DNA from 3 places in the Streptomyces sp. SCSIO ZS0520 genome. Region 3 is predicted to be linked to each of the others. Evidence: riboswitches for the same ligand, from Rfam matches in the RefSeq annotation. Region 3 holds a riboswitch; each other region holds the start of a gene.
What was found. A riboswitch is a leader RNA that binds a small molecule or an ion and turns the genes downstream of it on or off. The one in region 3 is predicted to bind cobalamin.
Positions count from the first base shown of each region.

Region 1: it holds a riboswitch for cobalamin, as region 3 does, so the genes downstream of both, MID12_RS30675 (CoA-acylating methylmalonate-semialdehyde dehydrogenase) here and MID12_RS24660 (prenyltransferase/squalene oxidase repeat-containing protein) in region 3, are expected to answer to the same signal.
Region 2: it holds a riboswitch for cobalamin, as region 3 does, so the genes downstream of both, MID12_RS27045 (cobalamin biosynthesis protein) here and MID12_RS24660 (prenyltransferase/squalene oxidase repeat-containing protein) in region 3, are expected to answer to the same signal.

Region 1 covers NZ_CP092644.1:7,487,973-7,492,675, reverse strand. Annotated here, with positions in the region: gene mgrA (L-glyceraldehyde 3-phosphate reductase) at 1-114, shown strand, start outside; gene MID12_RS30690 (Lrp/AsnC family transcriptional regulator) at 329-850, shown strand; gene cobF (precorrin-6A synthase (deacetylating)) at 826-1,617, opposite strand; gene MID12_RS30680 (hypothetical protein) at 1,796-2,221, shown strand; cobalamin riboswitch at 2,308-2,485, shown strand; gene MID12_RS30675 (CoA-acylating methylmalonate-semialdehyde dehydrogenase) at 2,685-4,184, shown strand; gene MID12_RS30670 (acyl-CoA dehydrogenase family protein) at 4,189-4,703, shown strand, end outside.
Region 2 covers NZ_CP092644.1:6,679,853-6,684,555, reverse strand. Annotated here, with positions in the region: gene MID12_RS27060 (lysozyme) at 1-624, shown strand, start outside; gene MID12_RS27055 (inorganic phosphate transporter) at 853-2,100, shown strand; gene MID12_RS27050 (hypothetical protein) at 2,110-2,331, shown strand; cobalamin riboswitch at 2,548-2,679, shown strand; gene MID12_RS27045 (cobalamin biosynthesis protein) at 2,823-3,767, shown strand; gene MID12_RS27040 (cobyric acid synthase) at 3,764-4,703, shown strand, end outside.
Region 3 covers NZ_CP092644.1:6,134,011-6,138,713, forward strand. Annotated here, with positions in the region: gene MID12_RS24645 (ABC transporter ATP-binding protein) at 1-113, opposite strand, end outside; gene MID12_RS24650 (energy-coupling factor transporter transmembrane component T) at 110-1,354, opposite strand; gene MID12_RS24655 (SCO2322 family protein) at 1,384-2,109, opposite strand; gene MID12_RS24660 (prenyltransferase/squalene oxidase repeat-containing protein) at 2,106-3,356, opposite strand; cobalamin riboswitch at 3,468-3,601, opposite strand; gene MID12_RS24665 (TetR family transcriptional regulator) at 3,598-4,251, opposite strand; gene MID12_RS24670 (glycosyltransferase family 4 protein) at 4,499-4,703, shown strand, end outside.

The DNA of each region.
Region 1 (4,703 bases), 1.4 Mb from region 3:
GAGGAGAACCTCGCGGCGCTGAGCGCCCCGCCGCTGACCGCCGCCGAACTCGACGAGATCGACGGCTTCGCGGTCAGCAAGGAGGGCGTGAACATCTGGGCCGCCCGGTCCTGAGCCACCGCCCACGGGGTCAGGACCCCGGCGCCCCCGGCAGGGAGAATGGCGCCGCGGGTCCTGACCCGGCGCCGTCGGCGGGCCGGCGCTCCGCGGCGCCACCGCTGGGGCCGCGGTAGGCACCCGCCGACCGGTGGCACCACACAAGCCGCGCCCGCTGTGCCATGGGTACGGTCACCACCTCTGCCGCCGGTCCCCGAGGAGCCAACGGAACATGCCCGTGGACGCACTGGACACCCGGATCCTGCGGCTGCTGCTCGAACAGCCCCGCACCTCGGTACGCGAGTACGCCCGCATCCTGGGCATCGCCCGGGGAACCCTCCAGGCGCGGCTCGACCGGATGGAGCGGGAGGGCGTCATCACCGCGGGCGGGCCCGCGCTCTCCCCGGCGGCCCTGGGGCATCCGGTGCTCGCCTTCGTGCACATCGAGGTCACCCAGGGGCACCTGGACGCGGTGGGCAACGCCCTCGCCGCGGTGCCGGAGATCATCGAGGCGCACTCCATCGCGGGCGGCGGGGACCTGCTCACCCGCGTGGTGGCCCGGGACAACGGCCATCTGGAGGACGTGATCCAGCAGTTGATCAGCATGCCGGGCGTGGTGCGCACCCGTACCGAGGTGGCCCTGCGCGAGCGCGTGCCGCGGCGGCTGCTGCCCCTGGTGGCGGCGATCGGGCGGGCCGCCTCGGCGCCGGGGCGCGGCGCTGAGGGTGCTCAGCCCTCGCCGCCCTCCGGCTGAAGCCGCAGCAGATAGGTGTCCATGATCCAGCCGTGCCGGGCGCGGGCCTCGGCGCGCAGGCGCGTGATGCGCTCGGCGACCTCGTCCAGCGGCCCGGCCACCAGGATCTCGTCCGGGGTGCCGAGATAGGCGCCCCAGTAGATCCAGACGCCCTCGCCCGTGAGCCGGGTGTAGGCCTCCTGGGCGTCGAGCATGACCACCAGGTCGCCGTCGTCGTTCGGGAAGTCCTCGGCCAGCCGCCGCCCGGGGGTGAGGCGGACGGGGCGGCCGACCCGGTTGAGGGTGATCCGGTGGCGTGCGGCGAGCGCCGAGACGCTGCTGATGCCGGGGACCACCTCGTGGTCGAAGTCCACGGTCCCGCGGGCGCGGATGTCCGCCAGGACGGCGAGGGTGCTGTCGTAGAGCGCCGGGTCGCCCCAGACCAGGAAGGCGCCGGTGCCGCCGGGGGCGAGTTCCTCCCGGATCAGCCGCTCGCAGACATCGGCCCGGCGCCGCCGCCAGTCGTGCACCGCCGAGGTGTAGCCCGCGCGGTCCTCCTGCGCGCGGTCCCGCCAGGGGTCGGCCGCCTCGACGATCCGGTACGGGCCGCTGAGGTGCTCGTCGAGGATCTCGCGGCGCAGCCGGGTCAGCGACTCCTTCTCCCGGCCCTTGCCGAGGACGAAGAAGACCTCGGCCCGGCGCATCGCCTTCACCGCGGCGAGGGTGAGGTGGTCGGGGTCGCCGGCGCCCATGCCGATGACGAGGATGCGGCGTTCTTGCGTACTCATGTCTCCCTCGGGCCCGCCACCGCGCGGCGGCCTCGGCTCGCTGTCTTCCCTGGCCGATCGGCCTCCCATCCAAGCATCCGCGGCGGGCGGCGGCGGGCCCGCGGTCCCCGCACAAGTCACTGGCCGCGCCGGGTACGGGAGTTGTAGCGTGCCGCCATGATGACGCACCGAAAGGTCCATGCCGCGTAGGCGCCCTTCCGCCCTGCGGGGCGAGACTCCCGTACCGCGCCCCCGTCGGCGCCGGTTCCCTCCGGTCGGCCCGGTCTCCGGATCCTGTGTCGCGGCCCTGTGCCGCCTGGAGCGGACCCGCCTGTGGCCGGAGGCGACCGCCGAGGCCTTCTGGCACTGGCGGGCCCTGGCCCACGGCCCCCTGCGCCGGGTGGCCGATCCCCCCTTCGGCGCCCCGAGTTGCGGCATCCCGGAGTGCGGCTGCGACCCCGGCTACTTCCGCGACCGGCTGGAACTCGCGCTCCATCTGCTGCCCCGCAAGAGCGCCCGCGAGCTGCGCGCGCTGCTGCGGCCGCTCGACGAGAAGATCCTGGCCAGGGCCCGGATCATCCGCGCGGACGGCCCGGACGACCCCTGGTGGCGGGGAGAGCTGTGAGCATCCGCCGCCATCGGGCGGGCCGCGGCCGGAAATCACGTCCGGGGCCGGGCCGGGGTGGACTTACTAGGACGTCCAACTATATGTTCGTGACCAAGGCCCGCGGTGTCAGGGAAGCCGGTGCGATTCCGGCGCGGTCCCGCCACTGTGACCGGGGAGTTCGTCCTCGCAGGACACGCCACTGACGGAGAGATCCGTCGGGAAGGCAAGGGGACGCGCGCTGATCCGGGAGTCAGGATACCGGCCGCGGGATGTTCCGTGTTTCCACGAGGATGGAGCAGACACGCATGGCACCGGTCCGTACCCACGACCTGGGTGATCCGCTTCGGCACGCGCGACTGCGCACCGCCTGACGGCACTTCGTCTCCGCGTCTTCCCGGCCGACCACGGCCGCGCGCTGCCGCGCGCGCCGCCGGTCCGCCCTGCCATCCCCCGGATCCCACCTGACGAGAGCAGGCTTTCCATGGTCCGTGAACTGACCCATTTCATCGGCGGCAAGCACACCCCGGGGACCTCGGGTGCGTACGGCGATGTCTTCGACCCCAACACCGGCGAGGTGCAGGCCAGGGTGCCGCTGGCCGGCCGCGCCGAGACCGGGGCGGCCGTCGCGGACGCCGCCGGGGCGCAGCGCGAGTGGGGCGAGTGGAACCCGCAGCGCCGCGCCCGGGTCCTGCTGCGCTTCCTCCAACTCGTCGAGGGCGAGAAGGAGTCGCTGGCCCGGCTGCTCTCCGCCGAGCACGGCAAGACCGTCGCGGACGCGCACGGCGACCTGGCGCGCGGCCTCGACGTGGTGGAGTTCGCCGCGGGCATCCCGCACCTGCTCAAGGGCGAGTTCACCGACAACGCCGGGGCCGGGATCGACGTCCACTCGCTGCGGCGCCCGCTCGGCGTGGTCGCGGGCATCACCCCCTTCAACTTCCCCGCGATGATCCCGCTGTGGAAGGCGGCGCCCGCCCTGGCCTGCGGCAACTCCTTCGTCCTCAAGCCCTCCGAGCGCGACCCCTCGGTGCCGCTGCGGCTCGCGGAACTCTTCCTGGAGGCGGGCCTGCCGCCGGGCGTCCTCAATGTCGTCAACGGCGGCAAGGAGGCCGTCGACACCCTCCTGGAGGACCCGCGCGTCCAAGCGCTCGGCTTCGTCGGCTCCACGCCGATCGCCGCGCACATCTACGCCACCGCCGCCGCGCACGGCAAGCGGGCGCAGTGCTTCGGCGGCGCCAAGAACCACATGATCGTGATGCCCGACGCGGATCTCGACCAGGCCGTGGACGCGCTGGTCGGCGCGGGCTACGGCTCGGCGGGCGAGCGGTGCATGGCGATCTCGGTGGCGGTGCCGGTCGGCGAGGAGACCGCCGAGGCGCTGGTCGCCCGCCTCAAGGAGCGGATCGGCTCCCTGCGCATCGGCCGCAGCGACGACCCGGCGGCGGACTTCGGCCCGCTGGTCGGCCGGGACGCTGTCGACCGGGTCCGCGGCTATGTGGACCTCGGTGTCCGGGAGGGCGCCGAACTCGTCGTGGACGGGCGGGACTTCACGCTCGAGGGGCACGAGGGCGGCTTCTTCGCCGGGGCCTCGCTCTTCGACAGGGTCACCCCGGGGATGCGGATCTACCAGGAGGAGATCTTCGGCCCGGTCCTCTCGGTGGTCCGCGCCGCCGACTACGAGGAGGCCCTGCGGCTGCCCACCGAGCACGCCTACGGCAACGGCGTCGCGCTCTTCACCCGGGACGGCGACACGGCCCGCGACTTCACCCGGCGGGTGGACACCGGCATGGTCGGCGTCAATGTGCCGATCCCGGTGCCGGTGGCCTACCACACCTTCGGCGGCTGGAAGCGGTCCGGCTTCGGCGACCTGGGGCAGCACGGCCCGGACGCGGTCCGCTTCTACACCCGTACCAAGACCGTCACCTCGCGCTGGCCCTCCGGGGCCAAGGAGGGCGCGAGCTTCACCATCCCGACCATGGGGTGACGGCATGACCACTCTCCTCAACGAGGACCAACTCGCCGTCGTCGAGACCACCTTGGACTTCGCCCGCGAGCATCTCGCCCCGGGCGCCCTCGGCTGGGACCAGGACAAGCACTTCCCCGTCGACGTGCTCCGCAAGGCCGCGGGGCTCGGCCTCGGCGGGGTCTACGTCCGCGAGGACCTGGGCGGTTCGGGGCTCTCCCGCGCCGACGGGGTGCTGATCTTCGAGGCGCTGGCCACCGGCTGCCCCTCGATCGCGGGCTACCTCTCCATCCACAACATGGTCGGCTGGATGATCGACCGCTACGGCTCCCCCGCCCAGCGGGCCCGCTTCCTGCCCGCGCTGTGCGCCATGGAGCAGCTCGGCAGCTACTGCCTCACCGAACCGGGCGCGGGCTCCGACGCCGCCGCGCTGCGCACCCGCGCGGTGCGCGACAAGGACCACTGGGTGCTGACCGGGGTGAAGCAGTTCATCTCCGGGGCGGGCGCCTCCCAGGTGTACGTGGTCATGGCGCGCACCGG
Region 2 (4,703 bases), 550 kb from region 3:
AAACCACGAGGCCACGACGTGTCCTCGCACCAGGGAAAGATCAACTGGCCCCAGGCCAAGAAGAACGGCGCCCGGTTCGTCTACATCAAGGCGACGGAGGCCACGAACTACCGGAACCCCTACTTCGCGAGCCAGTACAACGGCTCGTACAAGGCGGGGATCCTGCGCGGCGCCTACCACTTCGCCCTGCCGAACAAGTCCTCCGGCAAGACGCAGGCGCAGTACTTCCTCCAGCACGGCGGAGGCTGGAGCGCGGACGGCAAGACGCTGCCGCCCGCGCTGGACATCGAACACAATCCGTACGGCGCCAACTGCTACGGGCTGAGCACCGGTTCGATGGTCAGCTGGATCAAGTCCTTCAGCGACGAGATCAAGCGGGTCACCAAGCGCCGCCCGGTCATCTACACCAGCGCCAAGTGGTGGAACACCTGCACCGGCAGGAGCAGCGCCTTCGCCAAGGAGCACCCGCTCTGGCTGGCCAACTGGGCCTCCACGCCCGGCCCGATGCCCGCGGGCTGGTCCTTCCAGACCTTCTGGCAGCACGCCACGAAGGGCTCGCTGCCCGGGGACCAGAACGTCTTCAACGGCGCGATGTCGCAGCTGCAGAGGTTCGCCTCCCGGTAGCAGGCGGCAGACACCTTCGCGGGCCGCGGACCGGCACCGACCGGCCCGCCGTCCGCCTCCGCCGCCGTCCGCCTCCCGCGGGCGGCGGCGGTGCGCCGCCCCGGCCGCGGGCGGCGCGCACGCGGAACCCTCGATGCGGTCACCTCAGGGCCCTGGTCAGTTCATCTGGTGTTCACTCAGGCTGCTTACGTTCATCGAGCCAATGACGTCCACTCGAAGCCTGGGTTAATGGAACACTTCACCCTCCTGCTCGGGGTCGTGATCATCACCGCCCTCGTGTTCGACTTCACCAATGGTTTCCACGACACAGCCAACGCGATGGCCACGACCATCTCGACGGGCGCACTGAAGCCCAAGACAGCGGTGGCGATGTCCGCCGTGCTGAATCTCGTAGGCGCCTTCCTCTCCGTGGAGGTCGCCAAGACGATCTCCGGTGGAATCATCGACGAGGACGGCATTCGCACCGAAGTGATCTTCGCGGCGCTGGTGGGCGCCATCCTCTGGAATCTGCTGACCTGGCTGCTGGGCCTGCCGTCGAGTTCCTCCCACGCGCTCTTCGGCGGCCTGATCGGCGCCGCGGTGATGTCGGCGGGCTGGTCCTCGGTCAACGGCTCCACGGTCGTCACCAAGGTCCTGCTCCCCGCCCTCGCCGCACCCCTGGTCGCCGGGATCGCGGCGGCCTTCGCCACCCGGCTCACCTACCGGCTCGGCAGGGGCACCGACGAGAAGGCCACCGCGAAGGGGTACCGCGCCGGGCAGATCGCCTCCGCCGGTCTGGTCTCCCTCGCGCACGGCACCAACGACGCGCAGAAGACGATGGGCATCATCACCCTCGCCCTCGTCACCGGCGGCGTGCTCTCCCCCGGCTCCAACCCGCCGGTCTGGGTGATCACTTCGGCCGGTCTGGCCATCGCGCTCGGCACCTACCTCGGCGGCTGGCGCATCATCCGCACCATGGGCAAGGGCCTGACCGATCTCGCGCCGCCGCAGGGCTTCGCCGCCCAGACCAGCGCGGCGACCGTGATCCTCGCCTCCTCGCACCTCGGCTTCTCGCTCTCCACCACCCAGGCCTGCTCGGGCTCGGTGATGGGCGCGGGGCTCGGCCGCAAGGGCGGGGTGGTCCGCTGGTCGACCGCGACCCGGATGTTCGCCGCCTGGGGGCTCACCCTCCCGGCCGCGGGCCTGGTCGGCGCGGGCGCCCAACTCCTCACCGAACAGGGCAACTGGGGCACCGTCCTCACCGGCGCGCTGCTCGTCGGCGGCTCCGGAACCATCTGGCTGCTCTCCCGCAGGCAGCCGGTGGACCAGCACAACGTCAACGACATCGGCAGCGCCGAACCCGCCGGGGTGGTGACCACCGCGATCGCGGCCGTCACCCCGCCGCCCACCGCCACCCAGGCCGCCGAGGCGGCCGCGACCCCCGACACCGCCACCGCGGAGCAGGCGCCCACCCAGCCGCTCCGCGCGACCGCCTGAGGAGCCGGCATGAACATCGACTGGGCAGCGCTCGGTTCCGTCTTCGGAGTCAGCCTCGTGGTGACCGTCGCCATGGTCGGCGTCTTCACCCTCGGCGTCGTCGGCCTCGCCCGCCGCGAGGCCGCCGTGAGCCGGCAGGGAGGCACGGCACTGGCCACCACCGGCGCCTGCCTCTGCTTCGTGGCCTGCGCCGCGGTGGTCGGATACGGAATCCAGCTGATCGTCGCCTGAAACACCAACGGGCCGCCCCCGCGCGGCCCGTGCACGACGCGCGCCCCGGAACCTCGTCCGCGAGGGACCGGGGCGCCCGTACGTCGGCGCCCGGCGCCAAGCGGCCCGCCGGGCCCCGGCTGTGGGGATCGGCACACTCTTCCCGCCCAGGTCAGCGGCCAGTTGACGGGGGTGGCGGTGCGTGGTGGACTGCCCCGAGCCGAAGTACGGCGGCAGAGAGGAAGCCGGTGCGAGTCCGGCGCGGTCCCGCCACTGTCACCGGAGAAAGCGCTCCCCCAGTACGAGCCACGGCCCACCCAGGGTGGTCCCGGCCCGCGGGGAGCCGCCGATCCGGAAGCCAGGAGACTCTCGCCGTCGTCATCACGTCGAACCGGGGCGCGGACCCTGAGTGAGGACACATAGCGATGCCGGGCCGCCCGCCTCTGGATTCCCCTGCCGAACGCGCCCCGCGCGCCACCGCACCCCGCCGAGGCGAGCCGGCGGCCTGAGCGATGGGTGCCGAACGGGTCTTCGCCTGCGGCGCCGCCACCGGTCTCCTCGGTGACCTCCTGTTCGGCGATCCCCGCCGCGGGCATCCGGTCGCCGTGTTCGGACGCGGGGCGGCGGCGCTGGAACACCTCCTGTGGCGCGACCACCGGGGCTGGGGCGCACTGCACACCGCCCTCTGCGCCGGAAGCGTCGTGGGCGCCGGCGCGCTGGCCGCCCGACTGGTGCGCCGCTCCCCCGCCGCCGCCACCGCGCTGACCGCGGCGGCCACCTGGGCGGTGGTCGGCGGCACCTCGCTGGCCCGGGAGGCCACCGCGATCGGCGAGGCGCTCGCCGCCGGGGACACCGGGGCCGCCCGCGCCCGGCTGCCGCATCTGTGCGGCCGGGACCCGGAGTCCCTCGACGCGGCGGGCATGGCGCGCGCGGTCGTCGAGTCGGTGGCCGAGAACACCTCCGACGCGGTGGTCGGCGCCCTGGTCTGGGGCGCCCTCGCCGGGGTGCCGGGGCTGCTCGGCTTCCGCGCGGTCAACACCCTGGACGCGATGGTCGGCCACAAGTCGCCCCGCCACCGCCGCTTCGGCTGGGCCGCCGCCCGCCTCGACGACCTCACGGGCGCGCCCGGCGCCCGGCTCACCGCCGCCCTCGCCGTCCTGGCGGGCGGGGACCCGCGGGGCGCCGCCCGGGCCTGGCGCGCGGACGCGGGCGCGCACCCGAGCCCCAACGCGGGCCCGGTGGAAGCCTCGTTCGCGGGCGCGCTCGGCGTACGGCTCGGCGGCACCCTCTCCTACGGGGGCCGGGTCGAGCACCGCCCCGTGCTGGGCGGCGGCGGCCGGGAGGTCGAGGTGACCGACATCCGGCGGGCGGTGCGGCTCTCGCGCCGGATCACCGCGCTCAGCCTGGTGGTGTGCGCGGCGGCGAGCCTCGTGCGGACCCGGGCGGGTGCCCGGTGAACGGCGGGGGGCTGCTCGTCGCGGGGACCACCTCGGACGCGGGCAAGAGCGTGGTCACGGCGGGCATCTGCCGGTGGCTGGTGCGGCAGGGCGTGAAGGTGGCGCCCTTCAAGGGCCAGAACATGTCCCTCAACTCCTTCGTCACCCGGGAGGGCGCGGAGATCGGCCGGGCCCAGGCGATGCAGGCCCAGGCCTGCCGTGTCGAGCCGAGCGCCCTGATGAACCCGGTCCTGCTGAAGCCGGGCGGCGACCGCACCAGCCAAGTCGTCCTGAAGGGGCGCCCGGTGGGCGAGCTGAGCGCCCGCGGCTTCTTCGGCACCGGGGACGCGCGCCTCGGCACGGGCCTGCACGGCGGCGGCCGCGAGGCCCTGCTCGCCACCGTCGTGGAGTGCCTGGAGGAGCTGCGGAGCAGCCACGACGCGGTGATCTGCGAGGGCGCGGGCAGCCCCGCCGAGATCAATCTGCGCCGTACCGACCTGGTCAACATGGGCATCGCCCGGGCGGCGCGGCTGCCGGTCCTGGTGGTCGGCGACATCGACCGCGGCGGGGTCTTCGCCTCCTTCTTCGGTACGACGGCGCTGCTCGCCCCCGAGGACCAGGCGCTGCTCGCCGGATACCTGGTGAACAAGTTCCGCGGCGATGTCTCCCTGCTCGAACCGGGCCTGGACATGCTCCGGTCGCTCACCGGCCGCCGCACCTACGGCGTGCTGCCCTTCCGGCACGGCCTCGGCATCGACGAGGAGGACGGCCTGGCCGTCTCGCTGCGCGGGGCGGTGCGCGAGTCGGCGGTCAGCGAGCCCGCCGGGCCTCAGGTGCTGCGGGTCGCGGTCTGCGCCGTACCGCTGATGTCGAACTTCACCGATGTGGACGCGCTGGCCGCCGAACCGGGCGTGGTGGTGCGCTTCGTGGACCGCGCCGCGGAACTCGCCGACGCGG
Region 3 (4,703 bases):
GAGGGGCCGACGAGCAGCACGAGTTCGCCCTCCGGGACGGTGAAGTCGGCCCCGGCGAGGGCGGGTCGGTCACCGCCGTCGTAGGTGACGGAGACCTCCTCGAAGCGGATCATGTGAACTCCTCGGCGCCGGGCGGCTGTTCGGGGGTGTGCGGGGCCGCGGGCGCGGGGCGCAGCCGGTCGCGGCGGGGCGCCGCGCCGTCGGCGGCGGGTGGCTCCGCTTCGGGTTCCGGGGTGCGGCCCGGGCGCTGTGCGGGCGGCGGCACCGGTGCCACCAGGGCGGGCAGCAGGCCGAGCAGGATGCCCGCGGCCGTCCACAGCGGCAGTTCCGGGGCCACCAGCGGGACCACCCCGGGCCGCAGGGCCTCGGTGTACGCGGACCCCGCCCAGATCATCGCGGCGGCGACGGCGGCCCCGCTGCCCGCGACCAGCCAGGCCCGGGCGCCCCAGACGTCGGGGCGGTAGCGGGTGCGCGGCGAGCGGCGGCCGCCGAGGCGCAGCCCGGCGAGCACGGCGGCGACTCCCGCGCCCAGCAGGGGCGGTGCGTAACCGGAGCCGTCCGCGGTGAGCAGTCCGTAGGTGCCCGCGCAGACCAGGATGAGGCCGCCGAGGGTCAGGGCGCCGGTGGTGCGCCGGAGCGCGGCGGAGACCGGGGTGGTGCGGCCGAAGCCGCGGGCGTCCATGGCGGCGGCGAGCGCCACCGAGCGCTCCAAGGCGCCCTCCAGGACCGGCAGTCCGACCTGGAGGAGTCCGCGCAGCCCCTTGTCGGGGCGCCCGCGCAGCCGCCGGGCCGCCCGCAGCCTGCCGATGTCCGCGATCAGCTGCGGGGCGAAGGTCATCGCGACCACCACGGCGACCCCCACCTCGTAGAGCGCGCCCGGCAGCGATTTGAGCAGGCGGAAGGGGCTGGCCAGGGCGTTCGCGGCGCCGACGCAGATCAGCAGGGTGGCGAGCTTGAGCCCGTCGTAGGCGGCGAAGACCAGGCCCTCGGCGGTGACCCGGCCGCCGATCCGCACGCCCTGCGCCCAGTCGGGCAGCGGCGCCTCCGGCAGCGTGAGGAGGACGTGCGATCCCGGGATCGGCGATCCGAGGACCACCGCGAACAGGAGCCGGATACCGAGGACCACCAGTCCCAGGCGCACGAAGGCCCCGTACGAGCGGGCCCAGGGCGCCGAGGTCCGGCGCGCGGCCACCACGTACCCGGCGACCGCGATCAGCAGGGCGAGGAGCAGCGGATTGGTGGTGCGCGAGGCGGCGGTGCCGAGGCCGAGCGCCCACAGCCACCAGGCCCCGGGGTGCAGGGCGCCCGAGCGGCTCGCGAAGGGGGCCGGGCGCAGCGGGCCGCGGCGGGGCATGGCGGTGGTGCGGGGCACGGCGGCGGGCCTCAGCCGCGGCGGCGCTTGGCCCGCACCCCGGCGGCGACGGCCACCAGGACGACCAGGGCGCCGCCGCCGATCAGGCCGAAGGAGGGGCCGCCGTCCTCGCCGCCGGAGCCGTCCCCGGCCTCGCCTCGGGTGCCGGGCTCGCGCTCGGCCTCGCCCGAGACCTGTTCGCCGCAGCCGGACTTCGGGTAGCCCGCGATCGCGCAGAGCAGGGCCTTGCTGTCGTAGCGCAGCGGTTCGGCCACCGCGGCGAGCGCCTCGGCGGTGCTGGCGTCGGCGGGCACCCGCGCGCAGACGGTGCGCGGCTTCGGCGGCGACTCGCCCCCGGGGGCGTCGGCCGGGGTGCCGAAGTCGAGGACCAGGGCGAGGCGTTTGCGGCCCTTCTCGGCCGGGGTGTCCGCGCAGACCGTGCCGAAGTCGGCCTCGCCGCGCGGCTTGGCGGCGTCCTTCGAGTCCTCGCTCACGGAGAACCGGAAGCCCTGCACCGACCCGTCCGCGGGGCGCGTCAGCGAGGGGCCCTGACTCGCGTACCGCCAGGCGTTGTTCTCGCGCTCCCAGAAGGACCAGTACCGGTAACCGGCGGCCCCCGCGGGCGCCGCCGCGAGCAGGACGGCGAGTACGGCGGTCAGTACGGCGGCGAGCGGGGCGGCCAGGGCGGGCGCGCGGCGGGGTGCCGGGGTGCGGCGCCCGTCCGCCGGGGCCGCCGACTCCGGGACCCGGCCGGTCACTTCCCCTGCTTCTTGTTGCGGCTGCTGAACAGGAAGCCGACCCCGATACCGGCGACGAGCCCGACGCCGACGATCCACCAGACGCTGGTGCCGTCCTCGTCCTTCTCCTTGTCCTGCGCGGCGTCCTCGGCGCTGCCGTCCTTCTGCGACTCGGGCGCCGGGCCCTGGGCGTCGAGCGCGCCGACCAGGTCGGTGGAGCCGAAGGCGCGGGGGTCGGCGCCGACGGCGTGCGCGGCGAGCACCAGCTGCGCGTAGGCGGCGGGACCGCCCCCGCGCGCCCAGTCGGCCGCGTTCTTCTCCAGCCAGCCGTACGCCTTACGGGCCGCGTCCGGGCGGCCCGCGGCGGCCAGCGCGACCACGGTGTCCGCGGTGTTGCCGAAGTCGGGCTTCTTCTCGGCGCCCGGCATCACCGACATCAGATGGGTGCCGCCCGTCAGCTCCTTCTCCAGGTAGTCCGCGGCGCCCGCCGCGCTCTCCTTCGGGGTGGCCGCGCCGGGCTCGACGCAGGCGCCGCCCGCGTCCTTCCCGCCCCCGGTGGCGGCCAGGCCCTTGCCGAGGCTGCCGAGGACTCCGGCGGCGGAGGCGTCCGCGTTGGGCTCCAGCGGGCCCGGCTGCTGCCCGCCCGCGGACTTGCCGGGCTGGAAGGCGAAGGCGCCGCCGCCGTCCTTGACGGTGCAGGGCACGGTCAGCGCGTCCAGCGCGTCGAAGGGCGACTTGCCGCCCTTGCGCACCGCGGCCGGGTCCTCGCCCGCGGCCTTCAGGGCGCCGATGACCAGGGAGGTGGAGTTGGTGTCGCTGGCGCCGCCCGGGTTGTAGCCCCAGCCGCCGTCCTTGTTCTGCACCGACTTCAGCCAGCCGACCGCCTTGCCGGTGGTCTTCTCGTGCCCGCCGAGCGCGGCGAGGGCCTGCACCGCGGCGGCCGTGCTGTTGCTGTCCACGGGGGTCTTCTTGCCGCAGGCCGCGGCGGCGTCGGCGCGGAAGGGGGCGAAGGAGCCGTCCGCGCACTGCTGTCCGGTGAGCCAGTCGACCGCCTTGTCCGCGGGCCGCACCGAGGCGGTGTCCTGGGCGAGGAAGGCGAGCGACTGCCGCCAGACCCCGTCGAACTGCGGGTCCGCCTTCCCGTACAGGCCGGAGGGCAGGGCCACCGAGGGGGACGGCTTCGGGGTCTCGGCGAGCGCGGCCGGTGCGGAGGCCGCCCCGGTCACGGCGACGGCGGCGAGAACCGCTGCGGTGCGGCGAACGTTCATGAGCGGCGGTGCCTCTCCCTGTGGCGGAGCCGCGCGGCACGGCACGCGGAGCACCGGGCGGCTGCGGCCCCGTATGCCTCGACGGTGCCTGTCACCGGGGTCCCGGTGACGCGAGCCGGTCATATCCGCCCCGGGCATTCCGGCTCGCCGCCGTTTCGGGGACGGGCGGCTCACGGTTGCGGGTCAGCGCCGGGTTTCCACCGGCTTCCCCCGAGGCGGGCATGAGAACGACGCGGTCACTTTACCGGTCGGGTCCGGGGGCGGTTCGGCCCGGCGGCTCCTCGGGCGGCCCGGCCGAGGTGAGGTCGATGAGGCGGCACACCGTCTCGATGTCGAAGCCGACCTGGGTGATCGAGGCGCGGCCGGAGACCCAGGTGATCAGCGCCGAGTGCCAGGTGTGCGCGATCACCCGGACCGCGGACAGCTGCGCCGGGCTCGGATCCGCGAGGCCCATGGCGTCCAGGATGAGCGCCATGGTCTGCCGGGTGACCTGGTCGACCTCGGCGCTGACCGAGCGGTCGGCGAAGGTCAGCGCGCGCACCATGGCGTCGGCGAGCAGCGGTTCGCGCTGGAGGGCGCGGAAGGCGCGCATCAGGGTCGCGGCGACCCGTTCGGCGGGGCCCGCCCCGTCCGGGGGCCGCTCGCGCAGCGTGGTGTGCAGCTGGCCGAGCTTGTCCTGCATGGTCGCCACGAGCAGATGGACCTTGGACGGGAAGTAGCGGTACAGGGTGCCGAGGGCGACCTGCGCGACCTCGGCGACCTCGCGCATCTGCACGGCGTCGAAGCCGCCCCGCGCGGCCAGCTCGGCGCTCGCGCGCAGCATCCGGCGGCGCCGGGCCGCCTGCCGCTCGGTCTGCGGGGAGGCCGGATGCGAGGGCCGTGCGTGCGTTGCCATCTGTCCGTTCCGTGCGGGCTGCCGGGTGCGGGAGCGTCGCCGCGCCGGGGCCGCGCTGCCCCCGGACGGCACAGCATGGCAGGGGGCTCGGCCGTGGCGCGAATCACCTGGTCCGCCCGGCACAGTACGGGCTACCAGCCGGTAAATTCGATCCTCCGAGCGTTCCGGAATGCTCCACTCTGAAACTTGTTCTAGGTTAGCGCCGCGCGTAGTCTCGCGTGAAAGAGCCGTGAGAAGGGGGCCCGGAGTGACCGCTGAGGCCAGGAAGGACGGCCATCGCGCGGGCTCCGCCCCCGACGGTGACCGGCCGCTGCGCATCGCCCTGCTCAGCTACAAGGGCAACCCGTACTGCGGGGGCCAGGGCGTCTACGTACGGCACCTGTCCCGGGAACTCGCCCGCCTCGGCCACCAGGTCGAGGTCATCGGCGCCCAGCCCTACCCCGTCCTCGACG